DNA from 2 places in the Rothia mucilaginosa genome. Region 2 is predicted to be linked to the other one. Evidence: riboswitches for the same ligand, from Rfam matches in the RefSeq annotation. Region 2 holds a riboswitch; the other holds the start of a gene.
The links. Region 2 has a riboswitch for S-adenosylmethionine ahead of RM6536_RS03080 (LLM class flavin-dependent oxidoreductase). Riboswitches for the same ligand answer to the same signal wherever they lie in the genome.
Positions count from the first base shown of each region.

Region 1: linked by a shared signal. The riboswitch ahead of RM6536_RS02315 (hypothetical protein) and the one ahead of RM6536_RS03080 (LLM class flavin-dependent oxidoreductase) in region 2 are both predicted to bind S-adenosylmethionine.

Region 1 is NZ_AP014938.1:605,988-613,041, forward strand. Features, by position in the region: gene purH (bifunctional phosphoribosylaminoimidazolecarboxamide formyltransferase/IMP cyclohydrolase) at 1-478, opposite strand, end outside; gene purN (phosphoribosylglycinamide formyltransferase) at 691-1,272, opposite strand; gene RM6536_RS02300 (hypothetical protein) at 1,540-2,124, shown strand; gene RM6536_RS02305 (DUF6350 family protein) at 2,121-4,619, opposite strand; gene RM6536_RS02310 (plasmid stabilization protein) at 4,749-5,183, opposite strand; gene RM6536_RS02315 (hypothetical protein) at 5,194-5,421, opposite strand; SAM riboswitch class IV at 5,457-5,591, opposite strand; gene RM6536_RS02320 (hypothetical protein) at 5,648-5,878, opposite strand; gene RM6536_RS02325 (DEAD/DEAH box helicase) at 5,858-7,054, shown strand, end outside.
Region 2 is NZ_AP014938.1:801,473-808,526, forward strand. Features, by position in the region: gene RM6536_RS03065 (NCS2 family permease) at 193-1,641, shown strand; gene RM6536_RS03070 (hypothetical protein) at 1,785-2,468, shown strand; gene RM6536_RS08925 (hypothetical protein) at 2,471-3,220, shown strand; gene RM6536_RS03075 (YchJ family protein) at 3,309-3,752, opposite strand; gene RM6536_RS03080 (LLM class flavin-dependent oxidoreductase) at 3,874-5,301, opposite strand; SAM riboswitch class IV at 5,415-5,523, opposite strand; SAM riboswitch class I at 5,699-5,796, shown strand; gene RM6536_RS03085 (ABC transporter ATP-binding protein) at 5,801-6,637, shown strand; gene RM6536_RS03090 (aliphatic sulfonate ABC transporter substrate-binding protein) at 6,736-7,054, shown strand, end outside.

The sequences.
Region 1 (7,054 bases), 200 kb from region 2:
GCGCGTAGTCGGCGGGGTCCACAACAATTGCGACGGCGTCGTGGTTCTTCGCGGCGGCGCGAACCATGGAGGGGCCACCAATGTCGATCTTCTCGATAATGGCGTCCTGATCGGCACCGGAAGCAACGGTCTCAACGAAGGGGTACAGGTTCACAACCACCAGGTCGAACGCCTCAACGTCCAGCTCTTCGAGGGTGTCGATGTGCTCCTGCTTGCGACGGTCAGCCAGAATACCGGCGTGGATGCGCGGGTGCAGGGTCTTCACACGGCCTTCGAGGCACTCGGGGAAACCGGTCACTTCGGTGACCTCGGTAACGGGTACGCCTGCTGCCGCGATGGTGGATGCGGTAGAGCCGGTGGAGACCAGCGCGACGCCAGCCTCGTGCAGGCCGCGGGCGAACTCCTCCAGACCGGTCTTGTCGTAGACGGAAATGAGGGCGCGGCGCAGGGGCACGCGATCGAGCTCAATGAGAGACACAAATACTCCGATGCTTTAGACGTGCACGCCGGTTCTCGGCGGCACAGCTGGTGGATGGACGTAGCCTGCCAGGATCGACAGGATATGTGTGGGGGTATTCCCCGCCGCTGTGCACCTTCCCCTCAGGGGTATTCGGGTGCCACAACGGAACGTGTGTGGGCGGCGGGGTTTGAGCTCGGCTCAATCCGCCGCGAAAAATTTAGTGGGCGGAATTAGCTGTCAGATGCAGTGCCGCGGGATTCAGCGCCGTGAGATTCAGCGAGAGATGCGATGGTCTGCACGAGCAGGCGGCGCTCCTGCACCTTAATGCGTTCGTGCAGGGTCTCTTCGGTGTCGTCGTCCAGAACGGGCACTGCCGCCTGGGCGAGGATGGGGCCGGTGTCAACGCCCGCATCCACAAAGTGGACGGTCAGGCCGGTAATCTTCACACCGTGCGCCAGGGCGTCACGCACGCCGTGCGCGCCCGGGAAGGAGGGCAGCAGGGCGGGGTGGGTGTTAATAATGCGGTTGCTGAAACGCTCGACCAGCTGCGCGTCAACAATGCGCATGAAGCCGGCGAACACAATGTAATCGGGGTCGTAGGAAGCGATCTTTTCTTCCAGCGCGCGGTTCCAGGAGGGGCGGTCGGCGTAGTCGCCGGGCTGCACCAGGAAGGTGGGTACACCCGCCGCCTGGGCACGCTCAATGCCCAGACAGGGCTTGTCGGCGCCCACTGCCGCAATGTCGAGGGGAAGCTCGCCCGCTGCTACAGCGTCGAGGATGGACTGAAGATTCGTTCCGGAGCCGGATACCATAACCACAATTCGCACCCGACTAGCATAACCCATCTCACACCCTTATCCAAAGGGGTAAGAGGTTCACAACAGGCCCAAAGCCCAAAGGTGAGCACAAAGAAACCCCGGCGGGACAAATCCTCACCGGGGTTCACTGGAGTTCATGGGGGTTCACCGGGGTTCGCCGGGGCTAGCCGGGGTTCACCGGGCGCAAACTCAACAGGTCGCGAACTCGATAGGTTGCATACTCAATAGGTCGCGGGCAGGCGGGGCGGTACCCTTATAGGTATGTCTACTCCCCCGCAGAACACTCCGAAGAACAACCCGAATAACACGCCGCAGCAGCCCACCCCGAACAACGGCGCACCGCAGAACCAGCAGGTTCCGCCACGAGCGCCGCAGCAGGCACCGCAGAACATGCAGCTTCGAGGGCCTCAGGGTAAGAAGCCGCGCAAACCCATCGACCCCATCGAACAGCAGAAAGCGAATATTCGCACCTCGCTCATGCTGATCGTTGCCGCGCTGGTCATTTTTGCGGCGTCTTCCTTCGTGCTCTCCACGATGCCGCTTTTCTTGGCGCTCTTCCTCTTCGCGCTCGCCGGCATCGCCCTGAGCATTATTGCGATCGTGCGCACCGCAGTCTACCGCGGTCCCTGGTTCTTCTACATTGCCGCGGGCGTCAGCATTATCTACGGCGCTATGACCCTGCTCGGCGGCATCGGTCTTGCCTTCATGCCCGGCGCGCAGGAGTACCGTGAGTGCCGCGCCGCCGCGCTGACTCAGACCGACATGTACACCTGCGACCAGAAGTTCCAGGGCACGATGGACAAGCTCACCGGCGCATCCAGTTCTAGCTCTTCATCCGCGCGTTAGTTCTTCTTGCCCTGAGTACTAGAGCCCTGGGGCTTCGAGGAGCTGACATCCAGCGGGGGCAGCTCCACGGTAGAGGCCTCATCGGTCACCAGCGGAAGGATGCCGGTCTGGCTACGCACCTCAAAGATGCGCTTCATCGCCTGATCGGCTGAGAGGACATCCAGCTCGCGATCCACAAAATCACGCTCTAGGTCGTTCTTCTGCTTCTTGCGTGCCGCCTTAGCCGCCTTCTTCGCCTCACGCTTCTGCGCACGCTCGTACGCGCGGTCGCTGGCACGGTCCTGAGCGGAATCCTGCGCGGCGGACTCAGCGTGGGCGGCGTCAACTGAGCCATCCTGCGCTGCGTCATCCTGAGCTGCGTCATCCTGAGCTGCGGCGGGCTGTTCAAGGCCAAAGCCGAAGTACGCCATGATGCGGCTCGCACGGCCCTTCGAACGCGGTGCCTGCTCTGCAGACTCTTCGACAGTGCGCTCACGCTCCACAGGTTCAGCAGCCTCGTAGACGGGCTCCTGAATCAGCTCGCGGGTCTCCTCATCGGAGGGGTCATGAGCGTACGCGGCGGGCTCATACGCATCGTGTTCGTACGTAGCGTGCTCGCTGGAGGCAGGCTCGGCAACATCCTCAACCTGCGCAGAGTCAGCGTGGGCAGAGTGCAGGTAATCGACCTGCTGAACGGCCTCAATCGGCTCGTACTCCTCAGCAGAGCTCTTTTCAACAAGGCTCTCTTCAGCAGTAGCCTCTTCGGAAGCCGGCTCCTGAGCAACGTCCACAGCAGGTTCCGCTACTACAGGCTCTTCAGGCGACACTTCGCGCTCTGCAACAATCTCGGCGAAAGCGTCCGCCGCCGCACGCTGCGCCAGCTGCTCGGTCGCCTCCACCGGGACAGCAACCACAGGCTCCTGCGGATGCACCGGAACGTGACCGGTCGCCACCTCAGACACAACAGACTGCTCAGACGCCACGGACTGCTCGGCCTCAACAACGTTCTCGGAATCCTGCGCGCGTGCCGCTTCCTCAGCCTCACGCTCGGCAGCTTCACGCTCAGCCGCCTCACGTGCCGCAGCTTCCTCAGCCTCACGCTCCATACGCTCCGCACGCTCCTGGGCACGCTGCTCACGACGCTCCGCAAAACGCTCGCGGCTCTGTGCAAAACGCTCACGGGTCGAGGCAGTAAACCTCATCAGACGCTCACCCAGGTTCGGGCGCTCATCCGCAAAACGAGGCAGCTCACGGCTGCTATCCGGCACGAGAGCGCGGCTCAGCAGCATACCGAACGTCACGCCGGCACCCACCGTCAACGCGGTATGCGCCGCAAAAGTCAGCGGCTCAGCACCAACCTCCGTAAAACGACCAATACCCAGAGAGCCGTACGAAATCCAGCCCAGCCACAGGGCACCAAACGACGTCAGAATACCGGTCATCACGCCCAGCACCACGGCAGAAATCAACGCAGACAGCGGGCGGAACGGAACCTTCAGAGCAACCCACTCATCCAGGTGGTCCTCGCCCTCACGCAAGAACCACCAGCCAGCAATCGCCCCGGCAGTCAGCGGCACCAGCAGACCCACCAGACCGAACGTGCCCATCGACTCGGGCACAGCACCCAGAATCGGAAGCATCGGCAAAGTACCAACATCGCTACTGGTCAAACCAACCGAGGTACCCGCACCAAAGGAGAAACCGGCACCGGTCGACCACGCAATCGCATAAATCACCAGGTTCGGCAAGAAACCCAGCTGCAACAGAGTCACCGCAGTATCACCCACAGCGCCCGCATGCAGCTCCTGGTAGGTGGCAACAATCTGCGACCAGCCCGCCAAAATACCGATACCCAAAAGCACCGCACCCAGACCAATCAGCGCCACAAAAGCAACCACCGCAGCACGCACCACAGCCCAGGCATACGAACCCGCCCAACGCGAATACTGACTCATCTGCGAAATCTGCTCCGCAGTATCAACACCCACCATGCGCGAGAGCGAACGCGCCTCACGGTAGCCGCCCCACATCAGACCAGCCACCACAATACCCAAAGGCACCAGGGCAGCATTCAACGCCTGAAGAGGCTGCGGATGCGGGCTCGCCCAACCGTACATCGCCGAACTAATCAGCGCATAGGTCACCGAACCGGACAGCACCGGAATCAAAAACTCACCCTCATACGAGGCGCGCGCCAAGCGACGACCCGAACGATAACAGAGCAGCAGAGGCAGAATACTCAAACCCAGCGGCACCAGCGTCATCGTGCCGGCAGAAGCACCAAAAGCAGCCGCAAGATCCAGGGGAACACCGTGAATCAGAAGCCACAGGTGCGCCGACATGGCGGCCACGGAGGAGAACTCCATGTCGCCAAAACCCTTGGTCGCCCACACGGCAGACATCGCCGCAAACACTGCAACAGCAGAGAACAGGGCAGTAACAATTAGCTCAACAACACCCTGAAGCCACAGAGGCATGGGCATGGAATAACGAGAGATAGGTGAGGTGCTTTTCATCGTCCTTCAATCATGCCACGAATTAACGGCGAAACCCGCCTCCGATTAACACTCGAAAGCGGGTTCTCACAACTATTCACACAGGGATGCACACAGACGCGCACGCGTGGAGGCGCATCCGGCAAAGTTTTAATCCTCAGTCCACGGGTTGGAAGCCTGAACACCCCAGGCGCGGTACACCTGCGCCTTAGAAGAAATCAGCTCCAAATCATAGGCACTCGCGCTCGCCGCCATCAGACCCTCCAGGGCGGCGGTAGGCAGCGGACCGGCATCATCACGACCCACAGCATGCACGCCGCGCGGCGCCTGACGGCCAGCCCACTCGAGGCTCACGCGCGCATCCACATTAATAACGTGGTCGCCAAAGCGCTCAAGAAGTTCGGTAATCCAGCGATCGGTTTCCGGGTAGGGGTACAGGCCCTTCAGCTCACCAATACTCAGCACAGAAATGTACATGTGTCGGAACGAGCGGCGGCGCAGAAAAGCGACCACGGCGGGGTCAGGATCCGCCTTACGGATCTCCGCAAGAACGTCGGAGTCCAGGAGCATACCGGAGAAATTCATACCCCTAATGCTACGCTACGCGCAGACCGGCGTACTCAATAGCGGGGATGCCCTCGGGGTTGGGCAGAAGAAGGAAGTTCAGGAACTCGTCGCGCTTAGAAGAAATGCGGGAGTAATCGTCAATGCTGACTGCGGTGTATCCGCCTCGCGCGGGGACAGCTGCGGCACGCAGGCTTTCCTGGTAGGAGCGGGAGGGGTTCAGAGAGATTGCTGCTTCGGTTGCAGAGCCGTTGTACATGTGACAACCTGCGCCGTGAGTGGCGCGATCCTTTCGCGTTGCTCTTGTCTGTACCAATTACCACCGGTTATTCCGGTGGTGAATACAAACCGCTTCGTCATCCGAGCCACCCGTGAACATGGGGTTGGCGTTCGACCATAGTCGGAGCTTATCAGTCGAAACTCTTGAAGCTGGGTTTAGCTTACAGCATTTTCTCAAGTTAAGTAAAGCGTTTTGTGAAAGAGATTTAGATTATTAGCATTTTGGCTTGTGGAAACGTTTTAAATGGCGTGAATTTTTGATACTGCGCGGAATATCTTATGTGAATACCGGTGTTTTTATGCGTTAAAAACTCCCCCACCACAAATACGAAATACACCCCAAACCACCGCTCAATAGTCGCCTCGGAAGCCTGCTCTGCAACCAGCTCGGCATCCAGTTCGGCAGCCGCCAGCACATGACCGGCGACAAGGCGCAAACCCGCACGATACGCGATAATGAGCTGGTGAGCGCCAACAACCCCTTCCCCGAAATTCCCGTCACCGTACCGCAGATTATTCGCCAGGCCGGGCACCGCACCTACCAGCGCGGTGTCGCCTACCAGCGCAACCGCGAAGTCATCCGCTACAGCTACGACGAAGACAACAGCACCCTCACCGGGCTCGTCAACGGAAGCACCATCATCCCCTACGAAGTGACCATTCGCTTCTTCCCCGCCGTCAGCGGCTCCGCAACCTTCACCGCCCGCTGCACCTGCCCCGTGCTCACCGATTGCAAGCACGCCGTAGCGCTCATGCTCACCGCGCTCGACCGCGCCTCCGTAGCGAAAAAGGCACTCAGCGAACACCCCGGACCGGTCGGCTTACCCTCTGCTGTGGCGAGGGGCGCAGCTGAGGCAAAGGGATCCGCGGGTTCAAAGAGCGAGGATCTTGCGGAGGCGAAGAAGGCCGCCGACCCGCTCGCGGCACTGCGCGCCTCCGGTGCGCTCACCACCGCGGCGAACCTGCCCGCACCCGATGCGGAGACTGCCGAGCCCAAAAACCCGCAGGGAAGCTTTGCGCTCAACGAGCTAGGCTCCTCCCCCACGGTGCTCGACCCCACAGCGCTCGATGGCGCCACCTCTAAAATTTCTGCCTGGCGGCGCGACCTCTCCTCCGTTCTTTCCGCACGTCAAGACCTTGCGGGCATTGATTCGATGCGTGTGAGCGGTGCCCTGGATTTCTCGCTGAGCGTCTCCGGTTCCTACGCGCGCGGCCGCAATATGCCCGGCGCAACCCCCAGCATTAACCTGCTTGCCCGCCCGCTCATGGCGTCCAAAACCGGGCGCTGGGTCAAGGGCGGACTCAGCTGGGAAACCTTCGCCTCCAGCGTGGGCGGACCTGTCGGGCGGCACGAAATCTACCCCGAACACGAACGATTCTTCGCCGAACTCTACTCGATTGCCCGCCCCTGGCAGAACATGTATTCCTCGCACCGCGACTGGATTTCGATCAGCGCATCTGCCTCCACTCTGCTCTGGGACGTGCTCGCCCGCGCGGAGGATATTGGCCTGCCCCTGCTCGTCAACGGTCGCGAGGTGAACTACGCCGTGCTGAGCCCCGCACAGGTGCGCCTGCACGCCGCCGCCGCAGAAGATACACCCGGAGAAAGCACC
Region 2 (7,054 bases):
GCCGCACACAACGCGTTTTAACGGCACAAGCTACGCGGCGGCGCCTACAATGGTTGAACCATTGTGGCGCCCGACCCGGGATCTACCCCGTGAGCCTGGCCCGTGAAATTCACCCCGGACTTCACCCGCGAGCTTTGCCCGCGAAACCGGCGGCGCAACAGTACACACCGAACAACATCAACGGATCCTCACATGTCTGAACCCCAGAAGGCGGCAGCGCCCACCGGTGCGCTCGACCGCTACTTCAAGATTTCCGAACGCGGCTCCTCCATCGCCGCAGAATTCCGCGGCGGCCTCGCCGCCTTCTTCGCCATGAGCTACATCGTGGTGCTGAACCCCCTCATCATCGGCCTCGGCAAGGACGCATCCGAACGCACCCTCGGTATCGCACCCGTCGCGGCTGTGACCGCACTGGTTGCCGGCGTGATGACCATCCTCATGGGTGTTATCGCCAAGCAGCCCTTCGCGATGGCGGCTGGCCTGGGCGTGAATGCGCTGCTCGCCTCCACCATTGCCACCACCCCGAACCTGACCTGGGCAGACATCATGGGCCTGGTCGTTCTTGCCGGTCTGATCATGACCGTTCTGGTGCTCACCGGCTTCCGTACCGCGGTGTTTGAGGCGGTCCCCGAGTCGCTCAAGACCGCGATTGTGGTCGGTATCGGCTTCTTCATTTCCTTTATTGGTCTGGTCGACTCCGGCATTATCCGCCGCATGCCTGACGCTGCCGGCTCCACCGTGCCGGTGACCCTCGGCGCGGGCGGTCACCTGCTCGGCTGGCCCACTCTCGTCTTCCTCTTCGGTCTGTTCTTCACCATCGCCCTGTTCATCCGTAACGTGAAGGGCGCAATCCTGTGGGGCGTGCTCGCCTCTACCGCACTGTCCCTGATTCTGGAGGCGCTTGTCCCCTCCGGTTCCGTGAAGGAGGCGGCAACCGGCTGGTCCCTGAACGTGCCCTCCTTGGATGACATGAAGTTCACCACCCCGAACTTCTCCCTCATTGGTTCCGCTGACCTGTTCGGCGCATTCACCCACATTGGCCCGCTGGCTGCTTCGCTGCTGGTGTTCACCATTCTGCTGTCCGTGTTCTTCGACGCGATGGGCGTTTCGGTCGGTCTTGCCACCGAGGCTGGCACCATGAAGGATGGCAAGGTTGAGGACATCGACAAGGTCCTGCTCGTGGACGCTTTCGGTTCCGTTGTTGGTGGTGGCGCGTCCGGTTCGGCGAACCAGATTTTTGTGGAGTCCGCTACCGGTATTGGTGCGGGTGCACGCACCGGTTTTGCGAACATTGTGACCGGCGTGCTGTTCCTGCTGGCGATTTTCATCTCGCCGCTGGTCACCATCGTGCCCTTCGAGGCGGTTGCTCCGGCGCTGGTCGTGGTCGGCTTCCTGATGATTCGCCAGGCTGTGAATATTGACTGGACTGACTGGGGTCTGGGTATTCCGGCGTTCTTGACCATCATTTTCATGCCGCTGTCGTACTCGATTGCGAACGGTATTGGTGCCGGCTTCGTGTCCTACACTTTCATTCGCCTGGTACAGGGCCGGGGCAAGGACGTGCACTGGCTGATGTACCTGGTCTCCGCGGTGTTCGTGATCTACTTCGGTATGGGCATCATTAACGGCTGGACTAGCTAAGTCCAACAGTCTACATATTTGCTGAGGGCAGGTTCCTGAGGCGGCTGAGAACGTAAGTTTTCAAGCTGTCGAAGGACCTGCCTTTTGTGTATCCGGTTCGCTCATGCACGTTCCTTATCGTGCCTGGATGCGGGCGCAATTTTATGGCAGAATCATTCCGTTTCCGGTATGATTCTGCCATGATGTCCGTTCAAGAGTATGCCCAAGAAGCTCAGGTTTCAGAGCGAAGCGTGCGCGCCCGCCTAGAACGCGGGATGCTCCAGGGGCGTAAATTGGGAAGCCGCTGGGTTGTCGACGCCCTGCCCGCTGCGCACCGCAGTAATGCTGGCCGCCCTATTTCCTTCGATGCGTTCAACGCTTTGGCGCGTTACTGCGATGGCCAGTCATCTGTTCTATCTGCTGAGGAACGCCGCAGGGCGAAAGAACGCGCCTCAGCAATTCAGATGCAAGGACCTGCGTCTGTTGAGCGATACCGAGCCCGCCGCGGGCTGAAAGTACATCATCTGCAGGCTCCTCCCGCTGAGATTCCGGCAATTTTGGAAGACCCTGCATTGTCACTTACTGGCATCAGTAGCGATATTTCGCAGGTGCACGGCTCAATGGTTGATGCATACGTCTCGCATCAGGATTTGGGGAACATCATTTTTCTCTACAATCTGCTTCCGGCTTCCGCGGATTCAGCGAACGTCATTTTGCGTGAATGCGATGAGCCGCCCCATATTCTGCCCCTGCACGTGGCGGTGGATCTTCTAGATTTAGGTGACCCGCGAAGCTCCGCTGAGGCAGAGCGTATTCTTCAAGATTCTGTTTTCAAGGAAGCGTCTTAGTCATGAACGCATCACCTATTTTGATTCCTGCTATTGGGGCAGAACGCGCCTCATGGCTTGGTCTGGCTGATATTTCAGAGATTATGCCGCAAGGATGGTCCCTGGCTGGCGGAAGCATGATGCGTCTGTTGGCTGCAGAACGAAGCTACGCAGGTTCTCGCTCCACCCACGATATCGACGTTATTCTTGATATCCGCGCTTCCCGGGCGCATATTCGTCAGTTCCATGAGGCTCTTAGCAATGCCGGATTTTCAATTGCCGGGTTCAATGCATCCGGCCAAAATCACCGGTGGGTTCGCGGCGAAGCTCAGATAGATATCCTCATCCCTTCAGGGCAGTCAGAGGTCGCTCGCACCTATGAATACCCGGGGTTTGGCCGCCTACTAGAAACTCGTGGCGCCCAGTTTGGGCTTGAACGCACCCGTAAAGCATCTGTACTCTGCGCTAACCGCCAATTTACAGTCAACGTTCCTGATGGTTTGGGCGCTCTGTACGAGAAAGTATCGGCTCTGCTCAACAATGGAGATTCCGATAAAAATCGACATTTCCGAGACATTATTCTTTTATCTTCGGTTCTTAATTCTCAAGAACGTCGAGATATCCTGACACTTTCTGGAAAACAGATATATCGCCTTTATGACGGTCTCTCAAGATCGATTCACGAACACACCGGCATTATTTCTGACCGCGAGCTAGAGGTAGCCTCGCGCTTAGAGAACTATCTTGAAAAACTGCTAAAAAGCAGAAGCTAACCAAAACAAGAAATGGCAGAATCGTTCCGGTTTCGGAATGATTCTGCCATTTCTTTTATGCCCGCACTATGCATGTGTATAAGGGGCGTTAGCGGACGTCACCATCCACATAGAACCAGGCGCCGCCCATCTTCTCAAAGCGCGACAGCTCATGCATGCTGCCCTTCACCCGCTCCTCCGCAGGAACACCCGGCACCGAACGGTAATACGCAACGAACTCCACCGTACCGGACGCATCAAACGGACCACCCGAAGAGGCCAGAACATCCAGGCGATACCAGCGGATATCATCCTCCAACTCCAAGGCGGCCGGGCGAGTACTCGGATGCCAGCTCGCCAGCAGATACGCCGCATCCCCGGTCGCAAACGCGGTAAAACGCGAGCGCATCAGCTGCTCCGGTGCGGGAGCAGTCAGTGTGCCGGAGGCGGCAAACTCGCCCAGGAACCTGCCGCAGCAGGCGCCGTACACCTCGCCGCTCGAGCAGGGGCAGCGGTCATCATGGTTCAGTTCAACCTGGTTCAGTTCAGTCATGCCACCCAGTATAAAGAAACGCCCGCTCCGCCGGGGATACAAATCCTCCAGCAGAACGGGCGTTCTTGTTTTCAATCGTTAAGTTTGAGCGAACCTACACGGCACGCATCAGCGGCAACGCTTATTCAGCGATTGCGCGAGCCGGGGTGTCAGCAGCCGAAGGCTTGCCCACGTATGCGCCGCGGTACTTAGCAGCCGGGTGGGAGTCAGCGACCTTGGTGTGGCCCTTACCGAAGATGTTCTCACGCAGGGTGTTGCCCTCGTACTCGGTGCGGTAGCGGCCGCGCTTCTGCAGCTCGGGAACAACGTACTCGATGAAGTCCTCGAAGGAACCCGGGGAGACGTGGTACGCCAGGTTGATGCCGTCCAGGCCGCCCTCGTCGATCCAGCGCTCCAGCTCGTCAGCAACCTGAATCGGGTCACCAACAATGACCTCGCCCATGCCACCAATGGTGGTGTGCTCGGCGATAGCCTTGCGGGTCCACTTCTTGTCCTTCGCCTGCAGGGTGAAGGGGGTCAGGAAGGACTGAATCGACTCGGTCTGCACGTAGTTCAGGATCTCGTCCTCGTCGAACTGGGACAGGTCAACGCCGGACCAGCCGCCGATAATAGCCTGTGCAGATTCGAGGTTGATGTACTTCTTGTACTCCTCGTACTTTGCCTTTGCCTTCTCTTCGGTCTCATCCACGATGACCGAGAGCATCGCGAGGATCTTCACGTCGTCGCGGCTACGGCCCTGCTCCTCAGCAGCGGCACGAATACGGTCGGTCACGACGCGGGTCAGGTCGGGGCGCAGGGCGCTGATGAACACAGCCTCAGCGTGCTTGCCGGAGAACTTCTGGCCGCGGCTGGATGCGCCAGCCTGGAAAATCACGGGGGTGCGCTGCGGGCTCGGCTCGGTCAGGGAGATGCCGGGCACGGAGAAGTACTTGCCCTTGTGGCCAATCGGGTGGACCTTGGAGGGGTCAGCGTAGATGCCGCGTTCGCGGTCCTTGATGACTGCACCGTCTTCCCAGGAGCCTTCCCACAGCTTGTAGCAGACGTCCAGGAACTCGTCAGCAATGTCGTAGCGCTCGTCGTGCGGAATCTGGGTGGGCAGGCCCTGGTTCTCAGCAGCCGAAGGCAGGTAAGAAGTCACAACGTTGAAGCCGACGCGGCCCTCGGTCAGGTGGTCGAGGGAGGCGTAGCGGCGAGCCAGGGTGTAGGGCTGCTCGAAAGTAGCGGCAGCAGTCACGCCGAAGCCGAGGTGCTCGGTCACTGCAGCCATTGCAGAAATCTGGGTTGCGGGGTCGTTCACGGGAACCTGAGCGGCACCCTCGATAGCGGGAGCGGCAGAGTTCTTGTACACGTCGTAGATGCCGACCACGTCAGCGATGAACACGGCGTCAAACAGGCCGCGCTCAAGGGTCTTAGCCAGGTCAGTCCAGTACTTGATGGTGTTGTACTCGGTTGCGCGGGAGCGCGGGTGACGCCAGAGGTCGAAGCTCTGGTGACCGATGCAGGTCATCTCGAATGCGTTAACTACGATGCGCTTCTTCTGCTCAGCCATCGATTTTCCTTTCGCGAATGATCGGGGACGATCGGGTTTGTACCCTGCACCCCGCGCGCCGCCTCCTGATGCCTTCTGCGTTCGGTGGTGGCCTTCGTGCAGGTGGCGCGTTCGCGCCGTACTTGCCTCATTCCATTGAGGCCAGATCATCATCTGGGGCACCCCGCTACGGGAGAGGGTTGCCGCCCGGCTAGCCAGAGCTTAGCGCCGGGACTCATGATCTCGTTGTTTGAGTGTACGGGGCGCGCGGGAGGGAGGTCACCTTTGTGACGAAAAAATCTTTTTGTGACGTGGACCCGAAATATTTCGTGACAAATGCGAAATAAAGAGTCATAGAAATTCACACGCGCCCGCTGGGTTGATTGAGGCGTGGCACAGCCCATAGGGTTGAAGGAGCAAACCATCCAGAGCGACTGAGAGACCTGGCTCCACGACGTCGCAGCAACCGGCGCGGATTCTTCCGCCTCCCGGTGCTAACGCCAGGAACGATGGAAGTGACATGACACTCAACAGTGCAGTAACTGACGTACCCACCAGTGAAAACACCGGCCGACACGCCGTATCCACCGCCGCAGTCCCCCTCAGCTTCGAAGACGTCGGACAATCTTTCCCCGTGCCCGGCGGAACCCACGAAGTTCTTCGCGGAGTCTCCTTCACCGCAGCCCCCGGCGAGATTATCTCCGTCATCGGCTCCTCCGGATGCGGCAAATCCACCCTCCTGCGTGCAGCAGCAGGCCTGAACCGCATCACCGCAGGTACCGTGCGTATCGGCGAGAAGGCAGTGACCGGCCTCGACCCCCGCGTCGCTATCGGCTTTCAGGAACCGCGCCTGCTCCCCTGGCGCACCGTCGCCGACAACGTGGCGCTCGGACTGCCGCAGGGCACCAAAAAATCTGAAGGCGCGGCATCCGTAGCGCGCCTGCTCGACCTGGTCGGCCTGGGCGAATACGCAACCCACCGTCCCAAGGAAATTTCAGGCGGTATGGCTCAGCGCGTGTCCCTGGCGCGAGCACTCGCACGCAACCCCGGCGTGCTGCTGCTCGACGAGCCCTTCGGTGCTCTGGACGCGCTGACCCGCATCAACATGCAGGATTTGCTGTTGGATGTGCACCGTCAAGACCCGACCACGATTCTGCTGGTTACCCACGATGTGGAAGAGGCGCTGTACCTCTCTGACCGGGTTATTGTCCTCGGTAAGGACACCCCGGAGGCGCCCGCCACCATCCAGCGCATTGTGACTGTTGACCGCTCTCACCCGCGTGACCGCGCCGATGCAGAGATCACGGCGCTGCGTAGCGAACTGTTGGCTGAGCTCGGCGTGGAAGATAACGCCTAAAAGCCGCTGATAAGTCCAAAGTCACAAACAAGGCTAGTGCTGCCGCATTTCATCTCATCAACACACATCATCATCTTCAGAAGCGAAAAGATTTCATCATGACTTACTCCCCGTCTCGCCGTACCGCCCTCAAGTCCCTTGCCGCAGCCGCCGCTTTTGCTACTCTGCTTAGCGCCTGCGCCGGTGAAGGTTCCGGTTCCGCTAACGCCTCCGGTGCTGCCGGTGGTGGCGACCAGAACACCGTGACCATTGACTACGCGACCTATAACCCGCTGTCCCTGATTATCCGCAAGAAGGGTTGGCTTGAGACCGCCCTGTCCGCCGAGGGCAAGAAGGTTGAGTGGGTGAAGTCTGCCGGTTCGAACAAGGCGAATGAGGCGCTGCGTAGCGGCAATATTGATGTCGGTTCGACCGCCG